DNA from 3 places in the Streptomyces sp. NPDC096339 genome. Region 3 is predicted to be linked to each of the others. Evidence: predicted binding sites of a transcription regulator. Region 3 holds the regulator's gene; each other region holds the start of a gene.

Region 1 (6,934 bases), on a different contig from region 3:
GTGGTAGTCCTGGACCAGTACGCAGGCCCCCTCGGCGGCCTCCTCGGCGAGGGCGGCCGCGAAGGTGCGGTTGTAGGCGACGTAGGAGGTCCAGCGGCGGCGGAACTCCGCGTCGAAGACCGGCTCGCGCGGTACGTCGTACAGGTGGTGGTGGGTGAACCACAGCACCGAGTTCGCGATGCCGTTGTAGGCGTCGTCGTAGACGGCGGGGTCGATGTCGAGCATCCGGACCCCGGGCTCCGAGACCCCCCGCCGGACCGCCTCGCGGTCCGCCTCCGACAGGGCCGCGCAGATCCACAGCGCCTCCGGCTGCTCCGCGAGGGCCGCGGAGAGGCCGGAGACGAGACCGCCCCCGCCGCGTCGGGCACTGAGCGCGCCGTCTGCGGCGAGGGCGTAGGAGAGCGGGCCACGGTTCGCCGCGACGAGTACCTGAGAAGCCATGCGGCACACCTAGCCCGGCCGGGTCCCCCTCAAACCATGCGAAACCTCACGCCACGCGGCGCAGCGCGTACTCCTTGACGCCCAGCATCGGCGGCCGCTCCTCGGTGTCCACCGGGTGGGTGTGCGGTACGAATCCCTCCGGTCCGCGTTCGAACTGCGTCAGTTCCGGCCGTACGAGGTGCCCGCGCGACAGCCGTACCAGGGCCGTGCGGTAGATCGCCGCGGCCATCCGGCCCAGCGCCTGCCCGTCCTGGTGGCGGTGGAGGCGTACGCCCACGTCGACCTGGGCCAGCGCGTCCAGACCGACCGTGTGCAGCGCGTCCACCAGCAGCCCCAGCTCGACGCCGTACCCGACGGGGAAGGGGAGGCGTTCCAGCAGGGAGCGGCGTACGGCGTACTCGCCGCCCAGGGGCTGTACGAAACCGGCGAGCTGCGGCCAGTGCAGGTTGAGGAGGGGGCGGGCCACCAGCTCGGTGACCCGGCCGCCCTGGCCGGGGGTCTTGCCGGAGGCGAGCCCGTCGAATTCAGTGCCGAGGGGGCGGTCGTACATCGCCTTGACGAACTGCACGTCCGGCTCGGTCAGCAGCGGCCCCACGATGCCGGAGACGAAGGTGGCCGAGAAGTCCCGCAGGTCGGCGTCGATGAAGCAGACGATGTCGCCGGTGGTCGCCAGCAGCGAGCGCCACAGCACCTCGCCCTTGCCGGGCAGCGCCGGGATCCGCGGCAGTATCTCGTCGCGGTGCACGACCCGCGCGCCGGCCTTCGCCGCGACCTCGGCGGTCCGGTCGGTGGAGCCCGAGTCGACTACCACCAGATCGTCGACCAGCGGGACCGGCAGCCCCTCGATCAGCTCCCGCCGGATCGTCTCCACGATCGCGCCGACCGTCGGCTCCTCGTCGAGCGCGGGCAGCACCACGCTGACCGTGGTGCCCGCCGCCCGTTTCCGGTCGAGCAGCTGGTCGAGCGGTCGGTCGGCGGCTGACCAGGAGCGGTCTGCCAGCCAGCGCTCCACCTCTTCCAGCACCCTCAGCACTCCTTGCGTTTCGGCGTTATGGTGCGATATGTGATCCATCTCGCGGTTCGGACAGCAGTCTCACCCGCCCGGACCTTCGGTTACAGTCTTGAACAACGCGAAGGACCGCCGCATGCCGGGGGTCCCCGCCAACAAACGCACCGGCGCGCCATAGAGCGCGTGTGCCGGTGCCATACCGCTCATCCAGAGGGGCAGAGGGACACGGCCCGTTGAAGCCCCGGCAACCCTCCAGTCGGTTCTCGCGATGCGATACGCATCCCGCGGGGTCCCCGGCTAGGGAAGGTGCCAATTCCGTCTCATGGCGAAGTGCGCCATGGGGAAGATGAGGAGAAAGGGCCTCGCCATCATGGCTGCACAGACTGTCGCCACCTCTGTTGACCTCGGACCCGCCAACGGTCTTTCCTGTCGCGAGTGCGGTACCCGCTTCGAGCTCGGCCCCATCTTCGCGTGCGTCGAGTGTTTCGGACCGCTGGAAGTCGCCTACGACCTGCCCACCGGTGACCCGGAGGCCCTGCGCGCCGCGATCGAGGCCGGCCCGAACAACATCTGGCGCTACGCCCCGCTGCTGCCCGTCCCCGCGGACGTGGCCTCCAAGCCCAGCCTGAACCCCGGCTTCACCAAGCTCGTCGACGCGGCCAACCTGGCCAAGGAGCTCGGCGTCACCGGCAAGCTGTACGTCAAGGACGACTCCGGCAACCCGACGCACTCCTTCAAGGACCGCGTCGTGGCCATCGCCGTCGAGGCGGCCCGCGCGTTCGGCTTCACCACGCTCTCCTGCTCCTCCACCGGCAACCTGGCCGGCGCCGTCGGCGCCGCGGCCGCCCGCGCCGGTTTCCGCTCCTGCGTGTTCATCCCGCACGACCTGGAGCAGGGCAAGGTCGTCATGGCCGGTGTCTACGGTGGCGACCTGGTCGGCATCGAGGGCAACTACGACGACGTCAACCGCTTCTGCTCCGAGCTCATCGGCGACCCGCTGGGCGAGGGCTGGGGCTTCGTCAACGTCAACCTGCGCCCGTACTACGGCGAGGGTTCCAAGACCCTCGCGTACGAGATCTGCGAGCAGCTCGGCTGGCAGCTGCCCGACCAGATCGTCATCCCGATCGCGTCCGGCTCCCAGCTGACGAAGATCGACAAGGGTCTGCAGGAGCTGATCAAGCTCGGCCTCGTCGAGGACAAGCCGTACAAGATCTTCGGCGCCCAGGCCGAGGGCTGCTCCCCGGTGTCCGCCGCCTTCAAGGCCGGCCACGACGTGGTCCGCCCGCAGAAGCCGAACACCATCGCCAAGTCCCTGGCGATCGGCAACCCGGCCGACGGCCCGTACGTCCTGGACATCGCCCGCCGCACCGGCGGCGCGGTCGAGGACGTCAACGACGAGCAGGTCGTCGAGGCCATCAAGATCCTCGCGCAGTCCGAGGGCATCTTCGCCGAGACCGCGGGCGGCGTGACCGTCGGCGTCACGAAGAAGCTCATCGAGAACGGGCTGCTCGACCCGACGCTGACCACCGTGATCCTCAACACCGGTGACGGCCTCAAGACCCTGGAGGCGGTGGCCGCCGACAGCGGCCAGACCGCCACCATCCGCCCGAGCCTGGACGCGTTCCGCGCCGCCGGCCTGGCCTAGGGGGTATCGGGCGGGTCAGGGCCGGACCCTCGGCCCGCCCGGCCCGCCCGGCACCGCGCCTTGCCGCGTTGTCGTCGGTCGCCGACTTCCCCAAGCTCTCGGCTTCGCTCGAGCAGGGGAGACCCCATCCGCGTCGACTCCCTCCTCCGCCTTGCAATGCACGGCACCAGACGACCCGAGGGTCCGGCCCTGACCCGCCGGACACCCCTCCCCCCCTGTACCCGGAAAGGCAGTAGCGCCATGAGCGTCAACGTCCGCATCCCCACCATCCTGCGCACCTACACGGGCGGCGCCGCCGAGGTCTCCGCCGAGGGTGCGACCCTGGCCGAGGTCATCCAGTCCCTGGAGGCGAACCACCCGGGCATCGCGGCGCGCGTCCTGGACGACCAGGGCAAGCTCCGCCGCTTCGTGAACGTCTACGTCAACGACGACGACGTGCGCTTCGAGGGCGGGCTGGAGGCGGCGACGCCGGACGGTGCGGGCGTCTCGATCATCCCGGCCGTCGCGGGTGGCTGCTGACCGGTTGCCCACGGGCTGCCCACTGGAGCTCCATAAATAGAATTGCCCCCTCCGCTGAAAGCGGAGGGGGCAATTCTGCTTGATTGGGCACGGTAGAGTTGGGGAAGTCCCCTCCGCTGTCTTTGCCCGGCGCATATGAACGGGTCGCGTGAGGGTCGACATCTGGTCAATGTGCGGGTGCGGTTTGGGGCTTTGGCGAGACATGTCGGGCCCGAGTTGCCCTGGAATATGCCAAATTTTCACTTCATTTCAATGTATCTGTGTGTCCAGATTTCTCGTCGGATTGACCTGTTGCAGACAGCATCGGCGCAGATACATTCAGCCTCGGTCGACGCGTTCCGACGCAAGTTATGACCCGGTAACGCGAAGTGCGTTCCCGCGCAAGGGCCAGTAATAGGGGAGTTAGGCATGGCTCAGGGCACCGTCAAGTGGTTCAACGCGGAGAAGGGCTACGGCTTCATCGCGGTCGACGGTGGTGCGGATGTGTTCGTCCACTACAGCGCCATCCAGATGGACGGATACCGCACCCTTGAAGAGGGTCAGCGGGTCGAGTTCGAGATCTCGCAGGGCCAGAAGGGTCCGCAGGCGGACATGGTCAAGCTCGCACTCGGCTGAGTCCCGGAGCGATCGACCACCGACGCGATACGTACGCGCGCACCCGCGTACGCGCATGCACAACGAGGGGCCTGCATCCGAGGAGGGATGCGGGCCCCTCGTGCGTTCCCGACACGCCCTGCGCCACGTCCCCTCTGTTCAAGGGGGCGTTGACCGGTGTTGCCCCAAGCCGCTTGCACTCGTGGGGGTCGAGTGCTAATCATTGGCGTTAGCACTCTCCGGTTGAGAGTGCTACTGAACGAGGACCGGGTCGGTGAGGCCCGCAGGGTCCGGCGGGAAGGAACCGCCGGGCACGCAGGCCGTCCGTCGCGGGCGCGGGCGCGGTCCAGGAGCAATCCACCGCTGTCCGGGAGGACCACTTCAGATGGCCAAGATCATTGCGTTCGACGAGGAGGCCCGCCGCGGCCTCGAGCGTGGGATGAACCAGCTCGCCGACGCCGTCAAGGTCACCCTTGGCCCCAAGGGTCGCAACGTCGTCCTTGAGAAGAAGTGGGGCGCCCCCACGATCACCAACGATGGTGTCTCCATCGCCAAGGAGATCGAGCTCGAGGACCCGTACGAGAAGATCGGCGCCGAGCTGGTCAAGGAAGTCGCCAAGAAGACGGACGACGTCGCCGGCGACGGTACGACCACCGCCACCGTCCTCGCCCAGGCGCTCGTCCGCGAGGGCCTGCGCAACGTGGCCGCCGGTGCCAACCCGATGGCCCTCAAGCGCGGTATCGAGAAGGCCGTCGAGGCGGTCTCCGCCGCCCTGCTCGCCCAGGCGAAGGATGTCGAGACCAAGGAGCAGATCGCTTCCACGGCCTCCATCTCCGCCGCCGACACCCAGATCGGCGAGCTCATCGCCGAGGCCATGGACAAGGTCGGCAAGGAAGGCGTCATCACCGTCGAGGAGTCCCAGACCTTCGGTCTGGAGCTGGAGCTCACCGAGGGCATGCGCTTCGACAAGGGCTACATCTCGGCGTACTTCGCCACCGACATGGAGCGCATGGAGTCGTCCCTCGACGACCCGTACATCCTGATCGTCAACTCCAAGATCGGCTCGGTCAAGGACCTGCTGCCGCTCCTGGAGAAGGTCATGCAGTCCGGCAAGCCGCTGCTGATCATCGCCGAGGACGTCGAGGGCGAGGCCCTGTCGACCCTGGTCGTCAACAAGATCCGCGGCACCTTCAAGTCCGTCGCCGTCAAGGCCCCGGGCTTCGGTGACCGCCGCAAGGCCATGCTCGGTGACATCGCCATCCTCACGGGCGGCACGGTCATCTCCGAGGAGGTCGGCCTCAAGCTGGAGAACGCCGGTCTCGACCTGCTCGGCCGCGCCCGCAAGGTCGTCATCACCAAGGACGAGACCACCATCGTCGACGGTGCCGGTGACAGCGACCAGGTCGCCGGTCGCGTGAACCAGATCCGCGCCGAGATCGAGAACTCCGACTCGGACTACGACCGCGAGAAGCTCCAGGAGCGCCTCGCGAAGCTGGCCGGCGGCGTGGCCGTCATCAAGGCCGGTGCCGCGACCGAGGTCGAGCTCAAGGAGCGCAAGCACCGCATCGAGGACGCCGTTCGCAACGCGAAGGCGGCCGTCGAGGAGGGCATCGTCGCCGGTGGTGGCGTGGCCCTGCTGCAGGCCTCCTCGGTCTTCGAGAAGCTGGAGCTCAACGGTGACGAGGCGACCGGCGCCAACGCCGTGAAGCTCGCGCTGGAGGCCCCGCTGAAGCAGATCGCCGTCAACGGTGGTCTCGAGGGCGGCGTCGTCGTCGAGAAGGTGCGCAACCTGGCCGTCGGCCACGGTCTGAACGCCGCGACCGGCGAGTACGTCGACATGATCGCCGAGGGCATCATCGACCCGGCGAAGGTCACCCGCTCCGCGCTGCAGAACGCGGCGTCCATCGCGGCCCTGTTCCTCACCACCGAGGCCGTCATCGCCGACAAGCCCGAGAAGGCCGGCGCCGCTGCCGGCGGCGGCATGCCGGGCGGCGACATGGACTTCTGATCGACCGGGCCGGCCTCCGGCCCTGGCTGATCGGCTGTTCTTCACGTACCGAGGGCGGCACCCCTTCCTGACGGAGGGGGTGCCGCCCTCGGGCGTTTCCGCGGTGGCGGTGACTGTGTCTCTATCGGTGTGGCCCGCTCGGTCATGGTCGTCACCGTCGTCCTCCGGGTGGCGTGCTGCGCCTGAATGCAGTCCGAATGTCTGCTTCGTCCCAGGCTGGCGACGCGGAGGCGCCCGTGCCCGGCCTGTGGGACGGACCACCCGCCGGGGCCCGGCTTTGGTTGACTGGGGGCATGAGCGATCTCTTCGTCAAGATCTGCGGCCTCAAGACCGCGCACGACGTCGACGTGGCCGTCGCGGCCGGCGCCGACGCGGTGGGCTTCGTGTTCGCGCCCGGCAGCCCGCGGACCGTCGACGCCGCCACCGCGCGGGAGCTGGCGGCGCGGGTGCCGGAGGGGGTGCTCACCGTCGGGGTGTTCCGCGGGCAGCCGGTCGAGGAGGTGCGCCGGTTCGCGGAGGAGAGCGGCGTGCGGGGTGTGCAGCTGCACGGCGAGGAGGGCCCGGAGGACTTCGCGGCGCTGCGCGCCGAGGGCCGCACCCTGCTGCGGGCCACCGCCGAGCGCTTGGCGCGCTGCGGGGAGTACGGGGAGGACCTGCTGCTGCTGGACGCCCCCGACCCCGGCTCCGGCAAGCCGTGGAACTGGGGCGCGGCGGACTT
Region 2 (6,934 bases), on a different contig from region 3:
TGGGTCAGCCGCATCTCGCGGCCGGTGCGGATGAGCAGCGGAGTGCCCGCCGACTGCTCCAGCGCTTTCATCTGCTGGGACACGGCGGGCTGGGTGCAGCCCAGCTCGCGGGCGGCGGCGGAGAAGGAACCGGTCCCGGCGACAGCGCGCAGGACCCGGAGATGACGTGCCTCGATCACACCTTCGAGCATAAGCCCTGCTTTGATCGCCGCGCGAATATCCCGGTGACGCTTTGGGCCTGCCCGGCTAGCGTGTACGCATGGGCCCCTCTCACCTCATCTCCGTGAACCTCGGCCGCGCGACGGCCGTCGACTACACCGACGCGGAAGGCGGGGTGACGGGCCACGGCAAGCGCCCGGTTCCCGGGCCGGTCCGCGTCTTCGCCCCCGGACCGATGGCCACCGGTCTCGGCAGCGGTCTGGAGGGCGACGCCGTCTGCGACCGGCGCTACCACGGCGGCGACCACCAGGCCGTCTACGCGTACGCGCGCGAGGACCTCGACCGGTGGGAGGCCGCGCTGGGCCGCGAGCTGCCCGGCGGGATCTTCGGCGAGAACTTCACCACCTCCGGCATCGACGTGAACGGCGCGCTGCTCGGCGAGCGCTGGCGCGTCGGCACGGACCTCGTCCTGGAGGTGGCCTCGGCCCGCGTCCCGTGCCGGACCTTCCAGGAGGCCGTCGGGGAGAGCTCGTGGGTCAAGAGGTTCACCCAGGAGCGGCGGCCGGGCGCGTACCTGCGCGTGATCGAGGAGGGTTCGGTCTCCCCCGGCGACCCCATCGAGATCATCCACCGCCCGGACCACGAGGTGACGGTGGAGTTCTGGTTCCGCGCCTTCACCACCGAGCGCGCGCTGATGCCTCGCACCCTGGCGGCGGGCGAGGCGATGGAGCCGGAGTCGCACGAACAGGTGCGTGCGTACATGGAGAAGTACGGAACCGGTGACGGGGCGCCGTAGCGCCGTCACCCGGGGCCGCTAGGTTGCGGCTATGACGACTGCGTTGATTACGGGATCCACGGCGGGCATCGGCGCCGCCTTCGCCAGGCGGCTGGCCGCCCAGGGGCACAACCTGGTGCTGGTGGCGCGCGACACCAAACGGCTCGGCGAACAGGCCACCGAACTCCACGACCGGCACGGCATCGAGGCCGAGGTGCTCACCGCCGACCTCTCCACGGAGGAGGGCATCAAGGCCGTCGAGGAGCGGCTGGCCGACCGCAGGCACCCCGTGGACCTCCTGGTCAACAACGCGGGCTTCGGCAACAAGGGCCGCTACCTCGAAGTCTCCATGGCCGACGAGCTGACGATGCTGAAGGTGCACATCGAGGCGGTACTGCGGCTGACCTCGGCGGCCACCGAGTCGATGCGCTCGCGCGGCCGCGGCGGCGTGATCAACGTGGCCTCGGTCGCCGCCTTCGTGCCGCGCGGCACGTACGGGGCCAGCAAGGCCTGGGTCGTGCAGTTCACCCAGGGTGCGGCGAAGGACCTGGCGGGATCCGGCGTGCGGCTGATGGCGCTGTGCCCGGGATTCGTCCGTACCGAGTTCCACCAGCGGGCCGGCATGGGCACCGACAACATCCCCAACTGGATGTGGCTCGACGCCGACAAGCTGGTGGCCGCGGCCCTGGCCGACCTGGCGCGCGGCAAGACGGTCTCGATCCCGGACCCCCGCTACAAGGCGCTGATGGGCGTGGTGAAACTGACCCCGCGCGGGCTGCTGGGCGGGGTGTCCTCCCGGACGGGACGCAAGTACGGACCCCAGTGACAAACCGGGCCGAATGGGTGAATTCTCCCTAGACTGGATGTGCCCCTTCCAGCCCGGGAGACATCATGACCAGATTCGTACAGATAGTCGATTACGAGACCAAGCAGCCCGAGGCCCTGAACGCCCTCCTCGACAGGTACGTCGCGCAGGGACAGGGCAAGCGCACGCTGACGCACAGCATGCTGGGCAAGGACCGCGAGTCCGAGAACCACTACGTCGACGTGGTCGAGTTCCCTTCGTACGAAGAGGCCATGAAGAACTCGAACCTCCCGGAAACCGACCGAATGTTCAAGGAGATGGTGGCCCTCTGCGAGGGCATGCCGACCTTCACCAACCTCGACGTCGTCCGCGACGAGCACCTCAACACCATGATGGTGAACCGGATGTTCGACGACATCGCGATGAAGGGCGACTTGAGCGTCATCGAGGAGATCTTCGCCGAGGACTACATGGACCACGACGTCATGAAGGGCATGGAGCCGGACATCGGCCGCGACGCGATCCGCCAGGACGTGATGGGGTGGCGGGGCGCCTTCGACTTCACGTTCACCAAGAAGGCACAGCTCGCGCAGGACGACTGCGTCACCACCGTGTGGACGTGGACGGGCACCCAGAAGGCCGACTTCATGGGCATCGCCAACACCGGCAAGACCTGTTCCATGGACGGCACCACCACCTTCCGCTGCGAGGACGGCATGATCAAGGAAGGCTGGTGGCACTTCGACGCCATGTCCCTCATGCGGCAGCTGGGAGCGATGGAGTAACAGGACAGGGCGGGAAAGCAGGAAGGCCCCCACCGCACTCATGTGCGGTGGGGGCCTTGCCCGTTCGGGCGATCAGGCCTTCAGGCCTTCAGGCCTTCAGGCCTTCAGCCGTTCGGCCTCAGTGGCTGTGGCCGTGACCGTGGCCGTGACCGGCCTCGGCCTCTTCCTCCGCCGGCTTCTCGACGACCAGGGTCTCGGTCGTGAGCAGCAGGGAGGCGATGGAAGCGGCGTTCTCCAGCGCGGAGCGGGTGACCTTCACCGGGTCGATGACGCCGGCCTTGACCAGGTCGCCGTACTCGCCGGAAGCGGCGTTGAAGCCCTGGCCCTTGTCGAGCTCGGCGACCTTCGAGGTGATGACGTAACCCTCGAGACCGGCGTTCTCGGCGATCCAGCGCAGCGGCTCGACGGCGGCGCGGCGGACGACCGCGACACCCGTGCCCTCGTCGCCGGACAGGCCCAGGTTGTCCTCCAGCACCTTCACGGCGTGGACGAGCGCGGAGCCACCGCCGGAGACGATGCCCTCCTCGACCGCGGCGCGGGTCGCCGAGATGGCGTCCTCGAGGCGGTGCTTCTTCTCCTTGAGCTCCACCTCGGTGGCGGCGCCGACCTTGATGACGCAGACGCCACCGGCGAGCTTCGCCAGGCGCTCCTGCAGCTTCTCGCGGTCCCAGTCCGAGTCGGTGGACTCGATCTCGGCCTTGATCTGGTTGACGCGGCCGAGGACCTCGTCGGAGGAACCGGCACCGTCGACGATGGTGGTGTCGTCCTTGGAGATGGTCACGCGGCGGGCGGAGCCCAGCACGTCCAGACCGGCCTGGTCGAGCTTGAGGCCGACCTCCTCGGCGATGACGGTGGCACCGGTGAGGGTGGCCATGTCCTGGAGCATCGCCTTGCGGCGGTCACCGAAGCCGGGGGCCTTGACGGCCACGGCGTTGAAGGTGCCACGGATCTTGTTGACGACGAGGGTGGAGAGCGCCTCGCCCTCGACGTCCTCGGCGATGATCAGCAGCGGCTTGGAGCCACCCGCCTGGATGACCTTCTCCAGCAGCGGCAGCAGGTCCTGGATGGACGAGATCTTGCCCTGGTTGATCAGGATGTACGGGTCGTCGAGGACGGCCTCCATGCGCTCCTGGTCGGAGACCATGTACGGGGAGAGGTAGCCCTTGTCGAAGGCCATGCCCTCGGTGAACTCCAGCTCCAGGCCGAAGGTGTTGGACTCCTCGACGGTGATGACACCGTCCTTGCCGACCTTGTCCATCGCCTCGGCGATGAGCTCGCCGACCTGCTGGTCCTGCGCGGAGAGCGCGGCCACGGCGGCGATGTCGGACTTGTCCTCGATCGGGCGGGCGGTCGCGAGGAGCTCCTCGGACACTGCCTTGACCGCGGCGTCGATGCCCTTCTTCAGGGCGGCCGGGGAAGCGCCGGCGGCGACGTTGCGCAGACCCTCGCGGACCAGCGCCTGGGCCAGCACGGTGGCGGTGGTGGTGCCGTCACCCGCGATGTCGTTGGTCTTGGTCGCCACCTCCTTCACGAGCTGGGCGCCCAGGTTCTCGTACGGGTCGTCCAGCTCGACCTCGCGAGCGATGGTGACACCGTCGTTGGTGATGGTGGGCGCGCCGAACTTCTTGTCGATGACGACGTTGCGGCCCTTGGGGCCGATCGTCACCTTGACCGTGTCGGCAAGCTTGTTGACGCCGCGCTCGAGGGCGCGACGGGCGTCCTCGTCGAACTTCAGGATCTTCGCCATGGGAGCGGTTCAGCCCTCTCGAAAACTCGGGTTTAACGAACTGCGCCCCTCGCCGCCCGGCAATCAGCGGGGTGACCAGGGGCGCAGCTCAAAGCAGTACTGGTGAAGCGAATTACTTCTCGACGATCGCGAGCACGTCGCGAGCCGAGAGGACGAGGTACTCCTCGCCGCTGTACTTCACTTCGGTGCCGCCGTACTTGCTGTACAGCACGATGTCGCCGACGTTGACGTCCAGCGGGAGACGCTGGCCGTCCTCGAAGCGACCCGGGCCCACGGCGAGGACGACGCCCTCCTGGGGCTTCTCCTTCGCGGTGTCCGGGATGACCAGGCCGGAGGCCGTGGTCTGCTCGGCGTCGAGCGGCTGGACCACGATGCGGTCCTCAAGCGGCTTGATGGCAACCTTGGAGCTGGCGGTCGTCACGATCCGACCTCCCCCTTCGGAGATCCGGGGTTAACTGTCTGAGGTGGCGACCAGGTCGATCCGTCGTCGCGGGTGCCGGACCTGCCTGTCGCTGTGTTGGCACTCACCCGGGGCGAGTGCCAGGTGCGACACTATTCCGGCGATTAGCACTCGGTCAAGCGGAGTGCCAATTCTCGCCGTACGGCGTTGCGCGATCCCGCCGCCGGACACCGAACCGCGGCCCCCGGACCGGGGAAACGCGGGCGTACGCGCGTTCGGGATCATTACGCTCGCACCATGACCAGACCGAGCCCGGACGGCTCGCGCGCGGGTTCGCGCGCAGGGTGGCGTGCAGGGTGGTGGCGACGATCGGTCCCGATCATCGTGTGCCTGGCGGCCGGGATCCACTTCCTGTCGAGCGCCGCGCCCCGACTGGTGACCCAGCTGACCGGGGTGGAGGGCGCGTTCCGCGCGGAGCACTGCCGGGAGGCCCCGTACCAGGCGGGCGAGCGGACCCTGACCTGCACGGGTGGCTTCACGGCGGCCGACGGCTCGTTCACCCTCGCCGAGGTCGAGGTCGACACCGCGTTCGAGGCCCCGCCGGCCGGCCCGGTGGCGGTGACCGTGAGCGGCCCGGCCGCGGATACGGCCGTACGGCGCAACCTCCTGGTCTGGCTCGGTCCGGGCACCGCCGGCGCCCTGGCGCTGATCCACCCGGTCCGAGCGGCGGCGGCAGCCCTGACCGGCCGAATCCAGCCCCGCCGCCGTTCGAGGAGCGGGGCCCGGGGCAGAGCCCCGGGGGCTCGGGCGCAGCCCGGCCCCACCACCGCCCCCCTGTACGGAACCGCGGACCGCCCGCGAGACTTCGGTACATGACGACCCGGCCGACACAACCGGCACGCAAGCCGATGCACTGGGGAGCGGACCTCGCCCTTGCCCTGCTGACGGCCCTGGCCCTGGGCACGGCCCTCCTCATCGGCCTCTTCTACGTCACCGTCGACGAGTTCGGCCTGCTCGAACGCACCGAAAGCACCGCCGGCCAATGGCAGGGCCTCCCCCTCACCGCCGCGACGTTCACCGTCCTCGGCGTCCTGTGCTGCGTCTCCACCCTGACCGCCCTCGGCTTCCGCCGGCTGCGCGCGCCGTTCTCCACCACCGTGCACGGCCTGGCCTCCGTACTGCTGCTCGGGGTGCTGCTGGTCATGGCGGGCGCCTCGTACGAAACCGGCCACCCGGCGGAGACCAAGCCCGACCCGGCCGCGACCGAGCCGAGCCGGCAGTGCCGCAGTGGCGGGGACAACAGCGAGTGCCTCGGCGGCTGAGGAACCACCCGCAGGACATAAACGTCATAGACGACATGAAGATAAACCGCCCCATTGCCGATCAGATCGGGCCGAAGGCTTCCGAAATCGCGACCGCACGGTCGACCCCGGTCTCGGCCTCGTCCTCGGCACCGGCCCCGGCGACGGCCCCGGCGACGGCCCCCGGTGAGGCGTCACCCCCGCCGCCCTCCCCCACCCCGAAGGACGTCGGCGGCATCCCGTGCGCGGGCTGAAACCCCTGACTTCGGCCGGCGCCCGCCGCCGCACCGAGGCGCTGCTCCTGCTCTTCGTCATCGCCATCGCGGTTTTCGGCCATGCCGCCGCCGGCCTCGCCATGAACGACGAGCTGCCGCCCAACCTCGCGGGCTTCACGGTCAGCCTGACCCTGCTGTCACTGGTGGGACACCTGGGCGTGCGCCGGTTCGCTGCCCACGCGGATCCGCTGATCCTCCCCCTCGCCATGCTGCTCACGGGGCTCGGTCTCGTCCTCCTCCACCGCCTCGACCAGGGATACATCGAGCGGTACAACTCGGACGCGAACGCGCCCGGGCAGCTCCTGTGGACGGTGGTGGGCGTCGCCGCCTGCCTGTTGGTCCTCGCCCTGCTCCGCGACCACCGCCTGCTACAGCGCTTCATCTACATCACGATGGCCGTCTCACTGGTGCTGCTGATCGCACCGGCGTTCTTCGGTGCGGACACCTACGGCGCCAAGCGCTGGATCAAGCTCTTCGGCTTCTCCCTGCAGCCCGGCGAGTTCGTGAAGATCATGATCGCGGTGTTCTTCGCCGGCTACCTGGTCGTCCACCGCGACTCGCTGGCCCTGACGGGCCGCAAGTTCCTCGGCGTCCGCCTGCCGCCCATGCGCCAGCTCGGCCCGATCATCACGGTGTGGATCGTCTCGATGCTGGTCCTGGTCTTCGAGCGCGACCTCGGCACCTCGC
Region 3 (6,934 bases):
GCCCGAGGACGGCTCGCTGCCGTCGCACGCCCTTGCCGGGGCGGGGGACCGGCCGCTCGGTTTCTACCTGCACGTCCCGTACTGCGCCACGCGCTGCGGGTACTGCGACTTCAACACCTACACGGCCACCGAGCTGCGGGGTACCGGCGGCGTGCTCGCGTCGCGGGAGAACTACGCCGACACCCTGATCGACGAGGTCCGCCTCGCGCGGAAGGTGCTCGGGGACGACCCGAGGGCCGTGCGCACCGTGTTCGTGGGCGGGGGAACGCCGACCCTGCTGCCGGCCGGCGACCTCGTACGGATGCTCGCGGCGATCCGGGACGAGTTCGGCCTGGCCGAGGACGCCGAGGTCACCACCGAGGCCAATCCGGAGTCGGTGAACCCGGAGTACCTGGCCGAGCTGCGGGCCGGCGGCTTCAACCGGATCTCCTTCGGCATGCAGAGCGCGAAGCAGCACGTCCTGAAGGTGCTCGACCGCACGCACACCCCGGGCCGCCCCGAGGCGTGCGTCGCGGAGGCGCGGGCGGCCGGGTTCGAGCACGTCAACCTGGACCTGATCTACGGGACCCCGGGGGAGTCCGACGACGACTGGCGGGCCTCGCTGGACGCGGCGCTCGGCGCGGGCCCGGACCACATCAGTGCGTACGCGCTGATCGTCGAGGAGGGTACGCAGCTGGCCCGGCGGATCCGCCGGGGCGAGGTCCCGATGACGGACGACGACGTGCACGCCGACCGGTACCTGATCGCGGACGAGGTCATGGCCGGGGCCGGGTACTCCTGGTACGAGGTGTCCAACTGGGCCACCTCGGAGGCCGGGCGCTGCCTGCACAACGAGCTGTACTGGCGCGGCGCCGACTGGTGGGGCGCGGGGCCGGGCGCGCACTCGCACGTGGGCGGGGTGCGCTGGTGGAACGTGAAGCATCCGGGAGCGTACGCCGCCGCGCTGGCGGCGGGGCGTTCCCCGGGCGCGGGCCGCGAGCTGCTGTCCGAGGAGGACCGGCGGGTGGAGCGGATCCTGCTGGAGCTGCGCCTGGTGGACGGCGTGCCGCTGTCCCTGCTGGCACCGGCCGGGCTGGCGGCCTCCCGGCGGGCCCTGGAGGACGGGCTGCTGGAGGCCGCGCCCTACGAGGCGGGCCGCGCCGTGCTGACCCTGCGCGGGCGGCTGCTGGCCGACGCGGTGGTCCGGGACCTGGTCGACTGACGACCGGCCCCGGGGCCCGCGGCGCGCCGGAGCCGTGCCGGACCCGCATACGGCCCCGGCCGGCCTTCGGGCGTACCCCCGGACCGGTCCTTGTGCGGTGGCCCCCTCAGACGGGTCCCGCAGACGGGTCCCGGGACGAGCGGCCCCCGGCCGGTCTGCGGACGGACCCTCCAGGCCGGTCCCGGTGTGACGGCCCCCTCAGACGGGTCCCGCAGACGGGTCCCGGGACGAGCGGTCCCCGGCCGGTCCGCGGACGGATCCTCCAGGCCGGTCCCGGTGGGACGGACCCCTCAGACGGGTCCCGCAGACGGGTCCCGGGACGAGCGGCCCCCGGCCGGTCCGCGGACGGATCCTCCAGGCCGGTCTCGGTGGGACGGGCCCCGGGACGAGCGGCCCCCGGCCGGTCCGCGGACGGATCCTCCAGGCCGGTCCCGGTGGGACGGGTCCCGGGACGAGCGGGCCCCGGCCGGTCCGCGGACGGACCGTCCAGGCCGGTGCCGGTGGGACGGCCCCCGGGTCGGGCGGACCCGCCGGGCCGGTCCCCGGACGGGCCCCTGACGGATCCCCCCGGAGGGGATCGGCACCCCGGCCCGGATCAGGCGGCGCCGCCGACCGTGACGAAGTCGATCAGTTCCTCGACGCGGCCCAGCAGGGTCGGTTCCAGGTCCTTGTAGGACGTGACCCGGGACAGGATGTGCTGCCACGCCGCGCCGGTGTTCTCCGGCCAGCCCAGTGCCCGGCAGACGCCCGTCTTCCAGTCCTGGCCGCGCGGGACCGCCGGCCACGCCGGGATGCCCAGGGCGGACGGTTTCACCGCCTGCCAGACGTCGATGTACGGGTGGCCCACGATCAGGACGTCCGGTGAGGTGACCTGGGCCGCGATACGGGATTCCTTCGAGCCCGGGACCAGGTGGTCGACCAGGACGCCCAGGCGGGCGTCCGGGCCCGGGGCGAAGTCGGCGACGACGGCCCGGAGGTCGTCGATGCCCTCCAGGTACTCCACCACCACGCCCTCGATGCGCAGGTCGTCGCCCCAGACCTTCTCGACCAGCTCCGCGTCGTGGCGGCCCTCCACGTAGATGCGACCCGCCCGCGCCACCCGGGCCCGCGCCCCCGGGACGGCGATCGAGCCCGAGGCCGTACGGGAGGGCGCGGCGGGGGCGCGCGACGGGCGGGTCAGGGTCACCACCGCGCCGTCCAGCAGGAAGCCCCGGGGCTCCAGCGGGAAGACGCGCCGCTTGCCGAAGCGGTCCTCCAGGGTCACCGTGCCCGCCTCGCAGGACACCACCGCGCCGCAGAAGTCCGTACCGGCCACCTCGACCACCAGGTCCGGTTCCGCCGCGACTTCCGGCACGGGCTTCGGACGCTTCCACTGGGGGGTCAGGTCGGGGGAGTACTCGCGCATCCGGCCGAGGGTAGGAGAGGCACGGCCGTCATGGCTACGACACGCCGAAACGGGCCGCCAGTGTGGCGCGTTGCGCACGGACGAAGTCCGCGTCGACCACGGCCCCGTGGCCCGGCACGTACAGCGCGTCCTCCCCGCCCAGTGCCAGCAGCCGGTCCAGGGCGGCGGGCCACTGCCGCGGCATCGCGTCCGGGCCCGCCAACGGCTCGCCCGACTCCTCCACCAGGTCCCCGCAGAACACCGTCTCGCGCTCGCCCGGCACGAAGACCGCCAGATCGTGCAGGGTGTGCCCGGGGCCCACGTTGGCCAGCAGCACCTGCACCCCGCCCAGTTCCAGCGTCCACTCGCCCGACACGAGGTGCTTCGGCACCACCAGCAGCTCCGCCGCCTCCGCCGCCTCGTCCTGCGCCAGGCCCTGGCGCACCGCGTCGTCGCGCAGCTCCTCGCGGCCCGTGGCGAGCTCCGCGTCCAGTCCGACCGCCCCGTACACCTCGGCGCCGGAGAAGGCCGCCCCGCCCAGGACGTGATCGAAATGGCCGTGCGTGTATGCGATATGGGTCACTTGCCGGCCCGTGATCCGCTCCGCCTCCTCGCGCAACAGCGTGCCCTCCCGCAGGCATGAACCGGGGTCGATCAGGAGCACGGAATCGTCGCCCACCACCAGTCCCACCGTGCAGTCCCACACCGGGAGCCGTCTGCGGCCGACCCGTCCGGTCAGCCGTTCCCAGCCCGCCTCTTCCCAAAGCATGTCCATGCCGTGACGCTACCGTGGCGGGCCTCCCTTGCCAGGGTCTTAGTACCCGGCCGTACACTGAGCGGGGGATCTCTGGCACTCGAACATCCAGAGTGCCAACGACAGGGCAACGGACCACAGCCGGAGGTGTGCGCGATGCTCAGCGAACGCAGACTCGAAGTGCTGCGCGCCATCGTCCAGGACTACGTCGGGACGGAGGAGCCGGTCGGCTCCAAGGCGCTCACCGAGCGGCACCGACTCGGGGTCTCGCCTGCCACCGTGCGCAACGACATGGCCGTGCTGGAGGAAGAGGGCTACATCGCCCAGCCCCACACCAGCGCCGGCCGGATCCCCACCGACAAGGGCTACCGCCTCTTCGTCGACAGGCTGGCGGGGGTCAAACCGCTGTCGACCCCCGAGCGGCGGGCCATCCAGAACTTCCTCGACGGCGCCGTCGACCTCGACGACGTGGTCGGCCGCACGGTGCGGCTGCTCGCGCAGCTCACCCGGCAGGTCGCCGTCGTCCAGTACCCGAGCCTGACCCGGTCGACCGTCCGGCACGTGGAGCTGCTCTCGCTCGCTCCCGCGCGCCTGATGCTCGTACTGATCACGGACACCGGGCGCGTCGAACAGCGGCTGATCGACTGCCAGACCCCTTTCGGCGAGACCTCCCTCTCCGATCTGCGGGCCCGGCTCAACAGCCGTGTCGTGGGCCGTCGGTTCACCGACGTGCCCCCGCTCGTCCAGGACCTCCCCGAGTCCTTCGAGGCCGACGACCGCGCCACGGTGTCCACCGTGCTCGCGACGCTCCTCGAAACCCTGGTCGAGGAAGCCGAGGAACGGCTGATGATCGGCGGCACCGCCAATCTCACCCGCTTCGGACACGATTTTCCCCTGACGATCAGGCCGGTGCTCGAAGCGCTGGAGGAGCAGGTCGTGCTCCTCAAGCTGCTCGGCGAGGCCAACGAGTCGGGAATGGCCGTAAGGATCGGGCATGAGAATGCCTACGAGGGACTGAACTCCACGTCCGTCGTCTCGGTCGGTTACGGTTCGGGCGGCGAAACGGTCGCCAAGCTCGGCGTGGTCGGACCGACCCGCATGGATTACCCCGGAACGATGGGAGCGGTACGCGCAGTGGCACGTTACGTCGGACAGATCCTGGCGGAGTCGTAAGTGGCCACGGACTACTACGCCGTGCTCGGCGTGCGCCGCGACGCATCCCAGGATGAGATCAAGAAGGCATTCCGGCGGCTCGCGCGCGAGCTGCACCCGGATGTGAACCCCGATCCCAAGACGCAAGAGCGTTTCAAGGAGATCAACGCAGCCTACGAGGTGCTGTCGGACCCGCAGAAGAAGCAGGTCTACGACCTCGGCGGCGACCCGCTGTCCTCCTCGGGCGGCGGCGGCGCGGGCGGTTTCGGGGCGGGCGGCTTCGGCAACTTCTCCGACATCATGGACGCCTTCTTCGGCCAGTCCTCGCAGCGCGGCCCGCGCTCGCGGACCCGCCGCGGCCAGGACGCCATGATCCGCCTGGACCTGGAGCTGGACGAGGCGGCCTTCGGGACGACCAAGGACATCCAGGTCGACACGGCCGTCGTCTGCACCACCTGCTCCGGCGAGGGCGCCGCTCCCGGCACCTCGGCGCAGACGTGTGACATGTGCCGCGGCCGCGGTGAGGTCTCGCAGGTCACGCGGTCCTTCCTGGGCCAGGTCATGACCTCGCGCCCCTGCCCGCAGTGCCAGGGCTTCGGCACCGTCGTCCCGACCCCGTGCCACGAGTGCGCGGGCGACGGCCGGGTCCGCTCCCGCCGCAGCCTCACGGTCAAGATCCCGGCCGGCGTCGAGAACGGCACCCGGATCCAGCTCGCGGGCGAGGGCGAGGTCGGCCCCGGCGGCGGCCCCGCCGGCGACCTGTACGTGGAGATCCACGAGCTGTCGCACCCGACGTTCCAGCGGCGCGGGGACGACCTGCACTGCACGGTGACCATCCCGATGACGGCGGCGGCCCTGGGCACCAAGTGCCCGCTGGAGACCCTCGACGGCATGGAGGAGATCGACATCCGGCCCGGGACCCAGTCCGGCCAGGCGATCCCGCTGCACGGGCGCGGCGTCACGCACCTGCGCGGCGGCGGCCGCGGCGACCTGATCGTCCACGTCGAGGTCACCACCCCGGGCAAGCTGGACGCCCAGCAGGAGGAGCTGCTGCGCCAGCTGGCGAAGCTGCGCGGCGAGGAGCGGCCGACGGGTCAGTTCGCGCCGGGCCAGCAGGGTCTGTTCAGCCGCCTGAAGGACGCCTTCAACGGCCGCTGACCGGCCCGCCGTCACGTGCGGGAGCCCGGCCCGGGGAACATCCCCGGGCCGGGCTCCGTGCGTTGCGGGCGGAGGCCGGAAGGGTCGTCGCGGGCCGGGTCCCGCACCGGATCCGGCCACCCCGGGAAGCGGACTATGCCAGGCGAATGCGGTGATTCGGCTGACCGTGCGGGACATGGCACGATGCAGTCCATGTCCTCGGCACCGAGCGGTCTCTCCCCTCACCCGATCGTGCAGGCGCCAATGGCCGGAGGCGGCTCCTGCCCCGCGCTCGTCGGGGCCGTGTGCGAAGCGGGCGGACTGGGCTACCTGGCCGGCGGCTACAAGACCGCCGACGGCATGTACCAGGAGATCAAACAGGTGCGGGCCCTCACCCGGCGCCCCTTCGGCGTCAACCTCTTCATGCCGCAGACGGGTTACGTGGACCCGGCCGCCGTCGAGGCCTACCGCGGGCAGCTCGCCGGGGAGGCCAGCTGGTACGCGATCTCCCTCGCCGAGGAGGACATCATCGGCACCTGCGACGACGGCTACGACGCCAAGCTCGCCATCCTCCTGGAGGACCCGGTCCCGGTCGTCTCCTTCACCTTCGGCTGCCCCACGCCCGGGGCCCTCGCCGCCCTGCGCAAGGCGGGTACGTACACCGTCGTCACCGTGACCTCCGCCGAGGAGGCCCGCAGCGTGCAGGACGCGGGCGCCGACGCGGTCTGCGTACAGGGCGTCGAGGCCGGCGGCCACCAGAGCACGCACCGGGACGACCCCCAGGCCGACGGCACGGCGGCCCTGGGGCTGCTCGCGCTGGTCGCCCAGGTACGGGAGGCGGTCGCGCTGCCCATCACCGCGGCCGGCGGCCTGATGCGGGGCTCCCAGATCGCGGCCCTGCTGGCGGCGGGCGCGGTCGCGGCCCAGCTCGGCACGGCCTTCCTGGTGTGCCCCGAGTCGGGGGCGGACCCGCTGCACAAGCGGGCGCTGACCGACCCCCTCTTCGTACGGACCGAGCTGACCCGGGCCTTCTCCGGGCGGCCGGGGCGCGGCCTGGTGAACCGCTTCATGCGGGAGCACGGGCCCTACGCCCCCGCCGCGTACCCGCAGGTGCACCACCTGACCGCGGGGCTGCGCAAGGCGGCCGCCGCGGCCGGGGACCCGCAGGGCATGGCCCTGTGGGCGGGCCAGGGGCACCGGCTGGCGCGGGCGCTGCCGGCGGGGCAGCTGGTGGAGGTGCTGGCGGCCGAACTGGCCGAGGCGCAGAGAGTGTTGAAGGACATGCAGATGAGGAGTGCGTCATGAC

The links. The regulator HrcA, encoded in region 3, represses chaperone genes, less so after heat shock. The targets are predictions, from matches to a motif close to TTNGCACTCNGNNNNNCNGAGTGCNAA.
Region 1: the regulator HrcA is predicted to act here: its motif matches at 4,402-4,428, upstream of groL (chaperonin GroEL).
Region 2: the regulator HrcA is predicted to act here: its motif matches at 4,836-4,862, upstream of groES (co-chaperone GroES).

The regions. Positions count from the first base shown of each region.
Region 1 is NZ_JBIWFI010000004.1:107,274-114,207, forward strand. Features, by position in the region: gene ACIQ5Y_RS08825 (trehalose-6-phosphate synthase) at 1-441, opposite strand, end outside; gene ACIQ5Y_RS08830 (glucosyl-3-phosphoglycerate synthase) at 488-1,465, opposite strand; SAM riboswitch class I at 1,651-1,803, shown strand; gene thrC (threonine synthase) at 1,821-3,095, shown strand; gene ACIQ5Y_RS08840 (MoaD/ThiS family protein) at 3,336-3,614, shown strand; gene ACIQ5Y_RS08845 (cold-shock protein) at 4,023-4,229, shown strand; gene groL (chaperonin GroEL) at 4,594-6,216, shown strand; gene ACIQ5Y_RS08855 (phosphoribosylanthranilate isomerase) at 6,510-6,934, shown strand, end outside.
Region 2 is NZ_JBIWFI010000005.1:262,664-269,597, forward strand. Features, by position in the region: gene ACIQ5Y_RS11300 (LysR family transcriptional regulator) at 1-179, opposite strand, end outside; gene ACIQ5Y_RS11305 (MOSC domain-containing protein) at 260-955, shown strand; gene ACIQ5Y_RS11310 (SDR family NAD(P)-dependent oxidoreductase) at 987-1,760, shown strand; gene ACIQ5Y_RS11315 (ester cyclase) at 1,826-2,524, shown strand; gene groL (chaperonin GroEL) at 2,643-4,271, opposite strand; gene groES (co-chaperone GroES) at 4,384-4,692, opposite strand; gene ACIQ5Y_RS11330 (hypothetical protein) at 4,969-5,547, shown strand; gene ACIQ5Y_RS11335 (DUF6234 family protein) at 5,544-5,993, shown strand; gene ACIQ5Y_RS11340 (FtsW/RodA/SpoVE family cell cycle protein) at 6,214-6,934, shown strand, end outside.
Region 3 is NZ_JBIWFI010000010.1:108,112-115,045, forward strand. Features, by position in the region: gene hemW (radical SAM family heme chaperone HemW) at 1-1,201, shown strand, start outside; gene ACIQ5Y_RS16120 (DUF3097 domain-containing protein) at 1,797-2,606, opposite strand; gene ACIQ5Y_RS16125 (MBL fold metallo-hydrolase) at 2,641-3,360, opposite strand; gene hrcA (heat-inducible transcriptional repressor HrcA) at 3,496-4,512, shown strand; gene dnaJ (molecular chaperone DnaJ) at 4,513-5,649, shown strand; gene ACIQ5Y_RS16140 (nitronate monooxygenase) at 5,842-6,933, shown strand; gene ACIQ5Y_RS16145 (16S rRNA (uracil(1498)-N(3))-methyltransferase) at 6,930-6,934, shown strand, end outside.